One region of the Spirillospora sp. NPDC048911 genome, then DNA from elsewhere that is predicted to be linked to it. Evidence: riboswitches for the same ligand, from Rfam matches in the RefSeq annotation. Region 1 holds a riboswitch; the other holds the start of a gene.
What was found. A riboswitch is a leader RNA that binds a small molecule or an ion and turns the genes downstream of it on or off. The one in region 1 is predicted to bind cyclic di-AMP.

Region 1 (7,650 bases):
TTCGCCGCGTCCGCATTGACACGCGGCTTGGACGAGGCCCAGGGAGCTTTGGTTCCTTGACAGGAGAAATCGGAGTTCGGCCCGGTCAGCGGACGCGGCGGCGGCCGACGACGAGCAGCACCTCGCGGAGGGCGTCGGCGGCCCGCCGCATGGTCTCCTCCGGAACGCCCGCCATCACCTCCCGCTGGGCCCGGCCGGTGACCTTGAGGCCCGCCTCGGCCGCGCGCAGCCCCTCGGGGGTCAGCCGCACCCATCGGCTGCGCGCGTCGCCGGGGTCGGCGTCGCGTTCGACGTACCCCTCCTTGGTGAGCCGCTGGAGCACGTTGCTCGTGCCGCCCGAGGTCAGGAAGAGGGCGCGGGTCAGTTCGGTGGGCTTGAGGCGGTACGGCTCGCCCGCGCGACGGAGCGCGACGAGGACGTCGAACTCGGCGTAGGTCAGGCCGAGCTCGGCCAGCTCGGCGCGCATCGCCTGCTCGAGCAGGTTGCCGAGCCAGGCAACCCGTTTGCCGAGCTCGAGGTTGGCGATCATCGCGGCCGGCACGCCGTCGTTCTCCCATGTGGGCACCAGCTCGTCGACGACGTCCCTGTTCTCGGCGTCCCGCACGTCTTCCCGCACGTCCCGAGGATACTCGGCTCGCAGATTGCTTTTTGAAAAGCTTCTTATTAAGGTTTTCAGTATGACATCCATCCTCCTCAAGGGCGGCGTCGTCATCGACACCGACCCCGTGCCCACCGTCCTCGGCGGCTCCGACGTGCTCGTCCGCGACGGGCTGATCGCCACCGTCGGCCCGGACCTGGCCGCCGGCCCCGGCACCGAGGTGATCGACGCGAGCGGCACGATCGTGCTGCCGGGGTTCGTCGACACCCACCGCCACACCTGGCAGGCCGGGATCCGCGCGATCCTCCCGGACACCACCCTCCCGGTGTACCTGGAGCGGATCCTGTACGGCATCGCCCCGCGCTTCGAGGCGCGCGACGTCTACGCGAGCGTGCTCGGCGGCGCCCTCGAATGCCTGGAGAGCGGGATCACGACGCTGCTCGACTGGTCCCACATCCAGCTCACGCCCTCGCACACCGACGCCAACGTCGAGGCGCTCAGAGCCGCCGGCATCCGGTCCGTCTTCGGCTACGCGTACGGGGGCAGGGGCGATCTCGACGCCATGGCCGCCGAGACCCGCCGCGTCCACCGCGAGCACTTCGGTGACGACCCGCGTTCCATGGCGCTCGCCGCGTTCGGCCCGGAGATCGGCGGTCCCGAACGGGGCGTCGCGGAGTGGCGGGTCGCGCGCGAGCTCGATCTGCCGGTCACCGCGCACATGGGCGGCCACAGCGCCGAGAGCGCGGAGCGAGGTCTGGCCGTGCTCGAAGGCGAGGGGCTCCTCGGCCACCGGGCCACCTACGTCCACGGCCTCTTCTACACCGACGAGGCCTTCAAGCGGATCGCGGCGAACGGCGGCAGCGTCTCGGTGACCCCGACCAGCGAGACGATGCTCAACATCGGCCTCCCGCCCACCGGCCGCGCCCGCGCGGCGGGCCTCCCCACCTCGCTGAGCGGCGACACGGTGGCGACCGGCCCGGGCGACATGTTCAGCCTGATGCGCGCCGCGTACATGTTCGAACGCGTCCGGCCGGACGACGCGGGCATGGGCTTCACCACCCGCGACGTGCTGCGCATGGCGACCATCGAGGGCGCCGAGACGCTGGGCCTGGCCGACGTCACCGGCTCGCTCCGCCCGGGCAAGCAGGCCGACCTCATCATGCTGCGCACCGACACCCTCGGGATGGCCTCGGCGCACGACCCGATCGCGGCCGTGGTGCTGTGCGCCGACACGAGCAGCGTCGACACGGTGCTGGTCGGCGGGCGGATCGTCAAGCGCGGCGGCCGTCTCGTCCATCACGACGTTCCCGCCGTGCTGGCCGGCATCGCCGAGACCGCCGCCCGGGTGGGCGGTTAGCCGGGCGTTCGAGTGGCGCGTTAATCGGAGGTGACGGAGGGCGACCGCGTGGCATGCTGGCGACGTGGACGACCTGGACGACAATCACCCAGCCGTGCATTTCGAGATCTCCGAGGAGCTGATGCCGTTCCTGCCCGCGTCCCGGCGGCGCGCGCGGCAGCGGGTCCCCTTCGACGGGACGTCGACGATCGGTCACCTGGTCGAGGCCCTCGGCGTTCCGCTGCCCGAGGCGGGGCCCATCACGATCGGCGGCGCGCCGGCCGAGCCGGCACGGCGGCCCGCCGCGGGCGACGTGGTGCGCGTGGCGCCGGTGCCCCGGCCGCAGCCGGTGCCGCTGGAGCCGGGGCAGGAGGCGCCCCGCTTCCTGCTCGACGTCCACCTCGGCACGCTGGCCCGCCGGCTGCGGCTGCTCGGCCTCGACACCGCCTACCACAACGACATGGACGACCCGGCGCTGGTCGTCCAGGCGAACGAGGAGCGGCGCGTCCTGCTCACCCAGGACCGCGGGCTCCTGCGGCGCCGCGCGTTGTGGCTGGGCGCGTACGTGCGCGGGTCGCGGCCGGACGACCAGCTCGACGACCTGCTCGGCCGGTTCGCGCCCGCGCTGCGGCCCTGGACGCGCTGCACCGCCTGCAACGGCGTGCTCGTCCCCGCCGGCAAGGCGGAGATCGAGGCGCAGGTCCGGGCGGGCACGCTCCGCAGCTACGACGTGTACGGGCGCTGCGGCGACTGCGGTCAGGTCTACTGGCGCGGGGCCCACGGCGGGCATCTTGAGGAGATCGTCGAGAGGGCCACGCGGACGGTCGCGGCGGCCGGCGCGGCGCACGCGTCCCGGGCGGCCGGGGCCTGAATTCGCCTGGGCTTCAACTCCTCCACCCGTCCCGTGCGGCCTATGGAGGGATCATTGGCTGGAGGGGTGATGACCATCAATGTTGTCGTAGGTGCCGCGATCATCCGGGACGGCCTGCTGCTCGCCGCCCAGCGGGCCGAGCCCGCCGAGCTGGCGGGCGGCTGGGAGTTCCCCGGCGGCAAGGTCGATCCGGGCGAGTCCGACCAGGACGCGCTGGTCCGGGAGTGCCACGAGGAGCTGGGCGTCAAGGTCGCCCTCGGCGAGCGCGTCGGCACCGACTGGCCGCTGGGCACCGGAAGTGTCCTGCGCGTCTGGACGGCCGAGCTCGTCGAGGGCGAGCCGCGGGCCCTGGAGCATCTGGAGCTGCGCTGGCTGGGCCGGGACGGGCTCCACGAGGTCGACTGGCTGCCCGGCGACCTGCCCGTCGTCGCGGCCATCGCGTCCCATCTGCGCTGACGCGGCGCGATGTGAGGTGACGGGTCAGGAGATGCGGTTGGCCCCGGCGTAATCGGAGCGCTCGGAGAGTTTGGAGATCTTGACGACGTCGCCGGTCTGCGGAGCGTGCAGGTAGAGGCCGCCGCCCACATAGATGCCCATGTGGTGGAGGCTTCCGCCGAAGTAGACCAGGTCGCCGGCGCGCAGGCCGCCCTTGCCGACCTTGCTGCCCAGCTCGAAGAGGTCGCCGGTGTAATGCGGCAGCCCGGACTTGCCGACCTTCGCGTACGCCCAGACGACCAGGCCGGAGCAGTCGAAGCTGTCCGGTCCCGCGGCCGCCCACACGTACGGGCTTCCGAGCTTGGTGAGGGCCTTGCGGGTCATCTTGGCGGGCAGGTCGGAGCCCCGGATGGTGACGGTCAACCCGGACTTGGGGTCCTTGACCTTCGTGGTGGTCAGCTTGTCCAGCTGCCTGGTGACCTCGTCCACCTTGGCCTTGGCCGCCGCCTTGGCCTTTTCGGCCTGGGCGGCGGCCTGCTGGGCGGCGGTGTTCTTGGCCTGCGCGTCGCGCTGGGCCTGGACGGCCTGGTCGATGCGCGCCTGCAAGGCGTTCACGACGGAGGCCTGGTTCTGGGCCAGGTAGGCCGAGTCCGAAAGTCCCTCGGTGGTGTTGCCCGAGGCGAACATCATGTCGGGGCCGCCGGTCATGTAGTTGCTGGCGGCGAAACGGCTGAGCTGCTCGCGGGCCGGGGCAGCCTGGGCCTCCAGGGCGGCGGCCTGCCGGGTGGCGTCGCGCAGGGCGGCCTTGGCCTTGCCGAGCTCGACGCGGGACTTGTTGTACTGCTCGGTCAGCTTCTCGGCCTCGGTGTTGAGGGCGTTCAGCCTCTTGCGCAGCTCACTCTCGGTGGGCTTCCCCGTCGAGCTCGGGCTGGGGGTCGCGGCGGCCGCGGGGGCCTGGGGAGCCGCGGGAGCCTTGGGGGCGAAGGCGGCGGTCCGTCCGGGGAGGGACGGCGCGGCCTGCGCGGGAGCGACGACGGCGCCGATCGCGATCACAGCGGCGGCGGACGCCGCGCCGGCGATGGGCATGACGAAACGGCGACGCTGGGGATCCGGTGTCAAACCGGTCTTCTCCTCTCCTCGTCCGCCTACCGGGTTAGCTGACGGGCTCGGGCCAGGAGTCGCCCTACCGCGTCGCGCGGACGCGGATTCGCCCCAGGGAGGTGGGTCCCCGGCTCCCCTCGAAGGGGACTCGGCGGTCCGGCCGCCGCCCTGGACAGGGCGCCGAGCGGCCGGATCCGCAGGAGCGTACAAAGGATTGGTAAATGACGCCAAATGGAACCCCCATGACCCCTGGGGCTGGAATGGTCTCTGATGTGCGCGAAAACGCCCTGCTCACAAGGGGTTCCGAGCGTTCGGGGGAGGCGTGCGCGCCGTCTGGATCCGAAGGCCCGGGACGCTGGGGAGAGATTCGCCACAGGAGCGGTCGAACTCTAGGCCCGGGCGGCACAAACAGTGCAAAATAGAGCAATCGGGGCGTAGAGTACGGCGGTTACGCCGCGAACGGCCGGGGCCCGTGGGCACGGCAAGTAGAATCGGTATGGCCGCACGTCTGCGGCAACCTCCAATCCTTCACCCAAGCGAGTTCGCATGCCCTTCTCCACGCGCGATGACCTGCGTAACGTCGCGATCGTCGCCCATGTCGACCACGGCAAGACCACCCTGGTCGACGCCATGCTCTGGCAGTCCGGCGCCTTCCGCGAAAACCAGGCCGTCGATGACCGCGTCATGGACTCCAACGACCTGGAGCGTGAGAAGGGCATCACCATCCTGGCCAAGAACACCGCGGTCCGGCACAACGGGATGACGATCAACATCATCGACACCCCCGGCCACGCCGACTTCGGCGGCGAGGTCGAGCGCGGCCTGTCCATGGTCGACGGCGTCGTCCTGCTGGTCGACGCCAGCGAGGGCCCCCTCCCCCAGACCCGGTTCGTGCTGCGCAAGGCCCTGGAGGCCAAGCTGCCGGTCATCCTGGTCGTCAACAAGACCGACCGGCCCGACGCGCGCATCGACGAGGTCGTCGACGAGACCTACGAGCTGTTCATGGACCTCGACGCCGAAGAGGACCAGATCGAGTTCCCGATCGTCTTCGCCTCCGGCCGCGCCGGCCGCGCCTCGCTCAGCAAGCCCGGCAACGGCGAGCTGCCCGACAGCGAGGACCTCGAGCCGCTGTTCGAGGTCATCAAGAACACGATCCCGGCCCCCTCGTTCGACCCCGACGCCCCGCTCCAGGCGCACGTCACCAACCTCGACGCCTCCAGCTACCTCGGCCGGATCGCGCTCTGCCGCCTGTACGCGGGCACGATCAAGAAGGGCCAGCAGGTCGCCTGGTGCCGCCATGACGGCAGCATCGAGCGGGTCAAGATCACTGAACTGCTGATGACGGACGCGCTGGAGCGCAAGCCCGCCGACGAGGCCGGCCCCGGCGACATCATCGCGATCGCCGGCATCCCGGAGATCATGATCGGCGACACCATCGCCGACCCCGACGACCCGCGCCCGCTGCCGCTGATCACGGTGGACGAGCCCGCGATCTCCATGACCATCGGCACCAACACCAGCCCGATGGCCGGCCGGGAGAAGGGCACCAAGGTCACCGCCCGCATGGTCAAGGACCGCATCGAGCGCGAGCTGGTCGGCAACGTGTCGATCCGCGTCCTGCAGACCGAGCGTCCCGACACCTGGGAGGTCCAGGGCCGCGGCGAGCTCGCGCTGGCCATCCTCGTCGAGAACATGCGCCGCGAGTCCTACGAGCTCACCGTCGGCAAGCCCCAGGTGGTCGCCAAGGAGATCGACGGCAAGAAGCACGAGCCCGTCGAGCGGCTCACGATCGACATCCCCGAGGAGCACCTCGGCGCGGTCACGCAGCTCATGGCGGTCCGCAAGGGCCGCATGGAGCACATGACCAACCACGGCACCGGCTGGATCCGGATGGAGTTCCTGGTCCCGGCGCGCGGCCTGATCGGCTTCCGCACCGAGTTCATGACCGAGACCCGCGGCACCGGCATGGCGCACCACGTGTTCGAGCGGTACGAGCCCTGGTTCGGCGAGCTGCGCACCCGCCCGTCCGGCTCGCTCGTGGCCGACCGCACCGGCCCCGCCACCGCCTACGCCATCACCAACCTGCAGGAGCGCGGCACCTTCTTCGTCGGCCCGACCACCGAGGTGTACGAAGGCATGATCGTCGGCGAGAACTCGCGATCCGACGACATGGACGTCAACATCACCAAGGAGAAGAAGCTCACCAACATGCGCTCCTCCACCGGTGACGAGCTCGAACGGCTCACCCCGCCGAAGAACCTCTCCCTGGAAGAGGCCCTCGAGTTCTGCCGCGAGGACGAGTGCGTCGAGGTCACGCCGGGCGCCGTCCGGCTCCGCAAGGTCGTCCTGGACTCCAAGGAGCGCGAGCGCACCCGCGCCCGTGCGAAGCGGTCCGGCTGACCGCATACCCTGGGCGCGACCCGGCGGGGTTTACCGGCGCCCAGGAGGGTAGGCGAAGCCCCAGCGGGGTGCTCGAACCCGCGTTACGGCGGACCGAACGCTGCGACCGACCGCGGCGGACCGAGCGTTACCGGCCGACCGAGCGCTAAGGGAACGGGGGCCGTCCCCCTCGAAAGGGACGGCCCCCGTTCTCCTTTTGACAGGTGCTCCGGGCCCTCTGGCGGGCGCGGCGCTGATCAGGTCAGCGGACGTCCACGAAGGTCGACTTCAGCGGGAAGTCCCAGTAGTGCGTCGCGTTGCCCTCGTAGTACCACTCGAAGTACATGTCCTTGTAGACCTTGAAGCGGGCCTTGAAGTAGCCCTTGGAGTTGCTCTTCGGGCGGGCGTACCAGTACCACTTCTTCTGGCCCTTGATGCGGCCGACGATGTAGACCCGCTGCCCGCCGAACGGCACGTACCTGTTCTTCGGGTCGTGCGTGAGCACACCGCTGAACGTGACATAGCCGCCCTTGCGGAGCTTGCGCGGCGTCACCTTCCACTTCTTGGTGAGCGCGTTGATCCGGGTGTCGCGCACCACGGCGCTCAGCGTGGGCTTGAGGAGCGGGCCGCCCGCGAAGCGGATCCGGTACCAGCCGTGCACGTAGCCCGTGTAGTACGTGCCGGAGAACGCACCGCCCTCGCGGGTCTTGAGCTTGACCGGCTTCGTCTTCGTACCCAGCGGCAGGCGCTTCCACTTGGATTTCTGGGTGGCGGGCGCGGTCTCGATGACGAGCTCCTTGCCCGCGCTGACCGAGCTGCCGTCGACGGCCGTCAGGCGGCCCGACACGGTCAGCCGGGCGTCCTTGGTCGTCGAGATCTTGAAGCCGACGATCTTGGACGCCGGGGCCTCGGCGGCCGCGTGGGCGCTGG
Region 2 (7,650 bases), on a different contig from region 1:
TGTTCCCGCTACGCCGCAAGCGAACGGGGCTTTTCAGCAGGTCGTTCACGGCAACGGGGGTCGTTCGTGCCGCACAGGCGCGGATTTGCCGAATGAGGGCTGTCTACCTCATCGCGGACGGCGCAACCCACCGAACGCTACGCCACAAGCGAACGGCCCGCCCCGGGATCGGGGCGGGCCGCCGAAGCGAGGGTTTTCAGTGAGCCGCTTCGTACTGCTCGACCACGTTCTGCGGGATACGGCCACGCTCGTTGACCTTGATGCCGCGCTGCTTGGCCCAGGCGCGGATGTCGGCACTCCGTTCGCGACTGGACGCACCGCGAGGACGGCGACGACGGACGGTGCCGGCCTTACGCGACTTCTCCACGAACGGCTGCAGAGAATCCCGCAGCTTCTTTGCGTTGGCGCCACTGAGATCGATCTCGTAGGAGGCGCCGTCGAGCGAGAACGCCACGGTCTCGTCCGCCTCGCCACCGTCGAGGTCGTCGACGAGAAGCACCTGAACCTTCTGTGCCATGGGGACAGACCTTTCAGCTTGAGCAAAGTGCATTCGGTTGACAAAGATATACCGCGAAGTCGACCGATGACAATTCAACACTCGCGATGAAGTTTCCTTCCCTGCCGGTAACTCATCGTAATCATGGTCACCGAATCAGCCATCCGCCTGATAGGCAGTGGCTGACACCCGCGGCGCCGGACCGCCGACGCATGAATTGTCCGGGCACGGGTCGTCGGGATGATTTCGGCGTGACGGGGGTCACCGTCGGCACCCTGACCTGGGCCATCGATCTTGCATTCTCACACGACCGGCTTTCCCGCGAGGGCGCAACCGGGAGAGAAATACTCCCGGCGCCACCTTAACGGGCACGGCAACACCGATCCCGGGGCCATCGTTTAACCCCCACGTAACGGTACTAACCGGCCCCGTCCCGGACCGAATGAACCCCGCCGGCCGTCACGCACAGGTGATCAGGACCGGTCCACCACGATGTGGATAGATTCCGTTACTGGCGAGCTCGACGAAATCCGTTGCCATCCGCACAGGTGTGCGTGGCGGCCGCGCCACTGCGACATACCTATATCAGCGGAAAGTTCATCAATACCGTCACACCGTCACGGTGCCGCCATACCAGTCGACGTCAGCGACCGGACCGCGCGCCCTTCGCGCGCTTGACCACGAGCGTCCCGGCAAGACGGTCATGCAGCGCCTGGCGCTGTCCGCCCTCGTACATCGCCGCCGCGTTGACCACCCAGAAGAGCCCCGCGAGAACGCCAAGGATCGCCACCGGGCGCAACGCGATCGGGGCCGAGTACGCCACCGACCGCTGGAACGTTCGCCACACGCCCGGTTTGCCGGAATTCATTCGTACGACCTGGATGCCCGCGAAGCGCTTGCCGATCGTGCGTCCCCACGCGGCGAGCTGAAGCCACTCATAAAGAAAGAGGACGCCGGCGACGGCGGGCGGCAAGACGACCTCCGCCTCCTGCCCGGGCAAAGCCTCCCGAACGACCATCGCGACCGGCAGCCCCACCACGAGGGTGTCGACGATGCGAGCCAACAATCTCTGGCCCGGCTCGGCAAGCTCCAGCCCCGTGCCAGTAGGCGTTAGCCCCTTGCCAGTAGGCGTTCCAGAAGGAACGGACGCGGCCCGTTCGCGGGAAACCGCCGCGCCAATACCGGCCGCCGCGACCTTCGGAGGAACGCCCGAAAGGTCCCCGGCTCTGCCGGCCGGATATTGAACCGAACCGGGCCTGGGCGCGTATTCAGCTAGGAGGCGCCCTGAAACGACGCGTCCGGCCCTTGAAGGCCTTGGGGGCACAGCGTCCCGCGGCGTGCCCTCAGACGGCTCTGAGGGCGACGCTGTGGCGCCATCCGCCGTCTCCGGTGCCGCGGGATCCGGCGGAGAGGATTCGGACGTGGACACCGTTCTGCGCCGTCAGGCCTCGAACTCGGCGGTCTGGTCGTATTCCGCGTACTGGCCGCGCTCGTCGATGACGAGTGTGCCCGCCATGCGGTCATGCAGGGACTGGCGCAACGGCTGGTCCCAGATCGCCCACAGGTAGGCCATCAGGGTGCCGGCCCAGACGAGCAGCATGCCGTAGGCGAAGTAGTCCCAGATCATGACCGCGAGCGCCAGAAAGACGAAGACGCCGATCTGGTACGCGACGTTGTTGATGGCCGCTCGCCAAACCGCTTGGTATGTCGTAAGCGCCTCGCCCGCGGGCCGTACCTGGACCACTCCCAGCCCGAGAACGCGCTTGCCGAGGGTCCGCCCCGACATCACCAGCTGGACCGCCTCGTAAATGAAGGGCAGCACCGACAGGACCGTGAAAAGCGTGAAGAAGATCGGCCAGTTCCAGATGCCGCCCTCGGTGTTGGCCTTGTCGCCGGGCGTATCGAGGCCGATCACGCCCAGCGTGATCGGCAGCACGAGGGCGAAGCCGAAGACCGCCACCAGGACGTAGTCGATGAGGCGCGCGCCGGCGCGGCGCATGATCGGCGCCAGCGGCAGTTCGGCGGCCTCCGCCGTGTCGTCGTAGTACGGCTGCTGGGAGCCGCCCGCCGGCTGCCACTGCTGCTGGGACGGGGGCTGACCACCCTGCCAGTGCTGCTGGGACGGGGCCTGGCCGCCCTGCCAGTGCTGTCCAGCGCCCGACTGCGGGTACGGCGGCCGCCCGCGATGGGGGGATTCACTCATCGGTCAGTCCTCCAGGCGAAGCAACATCCGGGTATTTCCCAACGTATTCGGCTTGACCCGGTCAAGGTCCAGGAACTCGGCCACGCCATCGTCGTACGAACGGAGGAGTTCCTCGTACACCTCGGGAGAGACCGGGGTGCCCAGGATCGGCTGGAACCCGTGGCGCGCGAAGAAGTCCACCTCGAAGGTAAGACAGAACACCCTCTCCACGCCCAGTTCCCGCGCGGTCTCCAGAAGCTTGCTGACGATGCGGTGCCCGATGCCCCGCCCGCCGTGTCCCTTCTCCACCGCGACCGAACGCACTTCAGCCAGGTCTTCCCACATCACGTGCAGCGCACCGCATCCCACGATGCGCGGCTCCCCCTGGCGGTCCTCCGCGACCCAGAACTCCTGCACGTCCTCATACAGGGTGACCGTGGTCTTCCTCAGCAGACGCCGCCCCGACCCAGAGAACATGTCGACCAGCCGACGGATCTCCTGCACATCGGCGGTTCGGGCTCGCCGGATCACTACTTCCACAAACAGGCGACATTATCGAACGCGCGGCCTTTACATGTAGTGGATTCCTCCTAACTCTGGGTAGCGAACGTGGGTGACTAGATAAAAGAGACCACACCCCTGCCTCGAAGGTGACGTAGAGCACACTGGCACGGGTGATGACGGAAGGTGCGCTCGCGATTTCGCATGTTTCGGTTGGCATCGAAGGCCGACTCCGTTAGTCTCCTGCGCTGACATCGGCCACCGCGTCTCGGTGGCCGAACCGCCGAGTCCATGGGCCGCAAACCAGCGTTCCGAGGAGCCGGGGACCCACTTTCGGTGGGTTCGGGGGTTCACCCCCGAACCGGCACCGACTGGGGTGAATCCGCACCCGCACCGCGGAAGGGCTGCTCCGGCCCGAACCCGTCAGCTAACTCGGTAGGCGGACGAGGAGAGGAGAATTAGTGGAGCCATTGCGCCCTGCATCCTTTTCGCGCATCGCCCGCCTTTCGCGGAGCGCTCGATTCCGTGTCGGGGCGGTGACCCTAGCCGGTGCGCTCGTCGCCGTTCCCGCGGTCCCGGCGCACGCCGACCCGGAGCCGTCCACCAAGGAGCTCAGGAGCCAGGCGCACAAACTCGCCGACCAGCTCGAACAGCTGACCGAGCAGTACAACGGCCTCAAGGTGAAACTCCAGCAGTCCCAGCGCGCCGCGAAGGTCGCCACCGACAACGCCAAGCGCCAGGAGAAGTCACTCGAGGGCGTCCGCGAGAAGGTCGGCAGCCTGGCCGCCACCAGCTACATGCAGGGCGGCGCCGACCCCACGGTCTCCTTCGTCGCCTCCCAGGATCCCCAGCGCCTGCTGGACCAGGCCGCGACGCTCCACTACTTCGCCACCCAGGACGGGACGCGCGTCCAGGGCCTGATGCAGGCCATGCAGGCCGCACAGCGCGCCCGCAAGGCCGCCGAACAACGCGCCAAGCAGGTCTCCCAACTCCGCTCCCAACTCGAAAGCCAGCGCAAGAAGGTCACCTCTCTCTACGAGAAGGTCCGCGGCCGCCTGGTCAAGAAGGACCCCTCCGAGCTCTCGAAGCTCCCCGTCGTAGGCACCGGCAAGGCCGCCCAGGCCCTCCGCTACGCCATGAGCAAGATCGGCCGCCCCTACGTCTGGGGCGCCGCCGGCCCCACCACCTTCGACTGCTCCGGCCTCACCATGTGGGCGTACAAGCAGGTGGGCATCAGCCTCCCCCACTACACCGGCAGCCAGTGGAACGCGGGCACGCACATCTCCCGCAACGACCTCCAGCCAGGCGACCTGGTCTTCTTCTACGGCGACCTGCACCACATGGGCATGTACGTAGGCGACGGCAAGATGCTCCATGCCCCCCAGACCGGCGACGTGGTCAAAATCGCCCCCCTGGCAGGCCGCCCCTTCGCCGGCGCAGTCCGAGTAGCCTGACCCACCCCAAGCGACGCCCCCGCAAGCGTTCCTCCACGGAAGCATTGCGCTGAGGCGCAACGCTGTTCCACGGCATGAGCATGCGGCGCCACGCTGAAACAGCGCCACACACGAGCGTCAATCCACCGCGCGAGCGTTGCCTACTCGCGCGATGGTTGCTCCACGTGAGCATTGTGCGGCGCGAGCGCTGCCTCACCCGCAATCATTGCCTGACGCAAGTGGCGCCCTGCAGCACAAGCGATGGCCCACGCACGCAGCGCCCTGCGCAAGTGTTGCGCTGTCGCGCAAGCGGCGCCGTGCCACGCGAGCGTTGTCCCGTGCAGCATTGCCTGCGGCACAGGCATTGGCTTACGGAGCCCAGCGCGAGCGGTGCGCCCACGGCTGAGTGTCAATCTTTGGTTGGCATGCATGTATGGCGGACGTGAAGGCGCTGGCGACCTTGGTGTGGCGTCAATGTGAGGTGGCTTCCAGAACTTGCGTCAATTGACGCATGCGGGCGCGGTGGACGTGGCGGCATCATTGACGCGCGGCTTGCGCCGCGTCGTGGGCGTTGCCGACAAGGGGTTCTTGCGAACATCGGCGGCGATGCGCACATGGCGGTCTCACGAACGTGGGGCGGCAGTGAACGTCCGGCCGAGATGCATGCGGAGTCGGCCGACGTTGGTGCGGGTCGACCGCAGATGCACGGACGTGACGTGCCCAGCAACTGAATACGAGCTGTAGGGATAGGCGCGTGGCAGGCGACGGGCAGGCTTAAGGAAGGCGCCACGCCTCGTGTGCGCTCGACGACGGGCGTGCTGGCGCTGCTGCATGTGCCTTGACTTGCGTGGGCAACGTTAAGGGCGCGTCCGCGCCTAGGCGCGGACGAGAAGAGCGTGGGTGAGCGGGGCCGGAGCGCGGCGTCCCCCCGTGGCCGCCGCTGTCAGTCGAACCTCGTCCGCGGCGACGCCGCCTGCAGGGACCTACCTGTCAGAGCGCCAGCGTCGCCGCTGCGGGGACGGACGGAGTTCTTCTCTCGCTTCCGGACTGCTCAGATGAGTTGCCTTCGGGCCGCCCACACCACGGCCTCGATAGGGGTGTTGACTTCGAGCCGATCACAGATCGTGCGCAGACGCCGCCTCAACGTCCGTGCGCTCAGCTCGAGCTTGCGTGCCGCCACATCGGCTGTGACACCGCTGGCGATCTGCGCGAGCAGCTTGATCTCCTCCTCGTTAAGTCGCAGATCGTCGGTGCCACGACGTGCGAGTGTGGCCTGTTCCACTCCGTCCTCCCTCGTCCGTGGTGATGACCGCGGGGATGCAGCCGTCCGCTGCACAGGCACGGGTAGGCCTCGATCTGTACGCGTTGGGTTGCCGGGTCCGGAGCAACCGGACTTAGATCATCTGTTTCCTCTTCTGTGTCGCATGCTTGGCCGGAGGTGGCCGATGGGTCGATTGCGGGGCCCCGTGCGGGAACTCCGGGTGACGATTCACTCGTTGGCCAACCGAACGCGGACGTACTCGCACCCACGAGGACGTGGGCGGGGAACGTCTCGTACGGGGACGGGTCATGATTGCCAGCCACGTCAGCCCCATCCCTTTCTCGTCCGGTTCTCCGACCCGTTCGCCAACGATGATCGTGAATCGTTTCAAGCTACGCTTCGGCTCGGAACGCTAGGCGGCCGGATCCGGCCCGTCAAGCGCCGATTGGGCACTTTGTGTGCTTGTATGGCCACCATCCGTGATGGATCTCACGGGGGCTCGCGGGGGAAGCTCGATAACCTGCGAAAACAGATCCGGGGTCGACGAGGAGTGAGTTGCCGCCCACCAGTATTCGGGAAGTCGCGAGGCGTGCCGGCGTCTCAGTTGGGACCGTTTCGAATGTCCTAAACCGGCCAGACCTCGTGGCCGAAGCCACCCGTGACCGCGTTCGTGCGGCGATCGAGGAACTCGGATTCGTCCGCAATGAGTCCGCCCGGCGGCTCCGTCAGGCCGACACCCCGCGCGCCCGCGCGTTCGGGATCGTCGTGGAGGACCTCACCAACCCGTACGCCACCGATGTCGCCCGCGGCGCGGAGATGGCGCTCAACGAGGCGGGCCATGACGCGCTGTGGTTGACGAGCGACCATTCGGCGGCGAAGGAGCGCCGCATCCTGGAGTTGCTGGAGGAGCAGCGGGCGGCCGGAGTGCTGATCATCCCGGTCGGTCTCGGGCCGGCGGGAATCGACCGGCTGCGCGCCTCGGGCATGACCGTGGTGCTGCTCGATCATTCGTCCCCCGAGGTGTGCTTCGCCCAGGTGGACCATGTCGCGGGCGGGGACATCGCCGCCGGGCATCTGCTCTCCCTCGGGCGCGAGCGGCTGGCGTTCGTGACCGGCCTGCCCGAGCCGCTGCCCTGTGTCGAACGCCGCAACGGCGCGGCTCGCACGCTGGCGAAGGCCGGTGGTGGCGAGCTGGTCACGCTGATCCAGGAGGCGCTGACGCCGACTGAGGGCCGCGCGGCGGCGCAGCGGCTGATGGACCTGCCGGTCATGCCGAACGGGGTCTTCTGCGCCAACGATCTGCTGGCCATCGGCCTGATCAACGAGCTGCTGCGGCTCGGGGTGCGGGTCCCTGAGGACGTCGCCGTGGTCGGTTACGACGACATCGAGCTCGCCACCAGCGCCGCCGTTCCGCTGACCACCATCCGCCAGCCGCGCCAGGAGCTCGGCTTCGAGGCCGCGGAGCTGGCGCTCGCCGAGGCCGCGGAAGGGAAACGTCACCGGCACCGCCAGGTCATTCTCACTCCCGAGCTGGTCATCCGCGAATCCGCGTGAAGTCCGTCCTCGGGTCCGATCCGTTCGACCCGTTCGATCCGACGTTCCGGGCCGACCCGAACGCTCCCGTCCGGCCGACGTGGTTTCGAACGTGACGTCACGCTGGCCACGACAAGCTCGACTATCGGAACAACCTGGTCTTGCGGGGCCTGGACACCCTGCCGGTGAGGGTGCCCAGGCACTGACCGCCCAATGTCGGAGCGGCGACCGCTATTCGGGCTTG

Region 2: it holds a riboswitch for cyclic di-AMP, as region 1 does, so the genes downstream of both, ACGFNU_RS06220 (NlpC/P60 family protein) here and ACGFNU_RS42005 (NlpC/P60 family protein) in region 1, are expected to answer to the same signal.

What each region holds. Positions count from the first base shown of each region.
Region 1 is NZ_JBICUD010000012.1:166,809-174,458, reverse strand. Features, by position in the region: gene ACGFNU_RS42030 (hypothetical protein) at 1-16, opposite strand, end outside; gene ACGFNU_RS42025 (MarR family winged helix-turn-helix transcriptional regulator) at 86-616, opposite strand; gene ACGFNU_RS42020 (amidohydrolase family protein) at 678-1,955, shown strand; gene ACGFNU_RS42015 (Mut7-C RNAse domain-containing protein) at 2,029-2,805, shown strand; gene ACGFNU_RS42010 ((deoxy)nucleoside triphosphate pyrophosphohydrolase) at 2,875-3,261, shown strand; gene ACGFNU_RS42005 (NlpC/P60 family protein) at 3,286-4,326, opposite strand; cyclic di-AMP (ydaO/yuaA leader) riboswitch at 4,367-4,505, opposite strand; gene typA (translational GTPase TypA) at 4,888-6,741, shown strand; gene ACGFNU_RS41995 (hypothetical protein) at 6,983-7,650, opposite strand, start outside.
Region 2 is NZ_JBICUD010000001.1:1,356,151-1,363,800, reverse strand. Features, by position in the region: gene ACGFNU_RS06240 (Lsr2 family protein) at 197-517, opposite strand; gene ACGFNU_RS06235 (RDD family protein) at 1,140-1,589, opposite strand; gene ACGFNU_RS06230 (RDD family protein) at 1,938-2,699, opposite strand; gene ACGFNU_RS06225 (amino-acid N-acetyltransferase) at 2,703-3,218, opposite strand; cyclic di-AMP (ydaO/yuaA leader) riboswitch at 3,451-3,637, shown strand; gene ACGFNU_RS06220 (NlpC/P60 family protein) at 3,716-4,633, shown strand; gene ACGFNU_RS06215 (LuxR family transcriptional regulator) at 5,664-5,894, opposite strand; gene ACGFNU_RS06210 (LacI family DNA-binding transcriptional regulator) at 6,429-7,427, shown strand; gene lysX (bifunctional lysylphosphatidylglycerol synthetase/lysine--tRNA ligase LysX) at 7,638-7,650, opposite strand, start outside.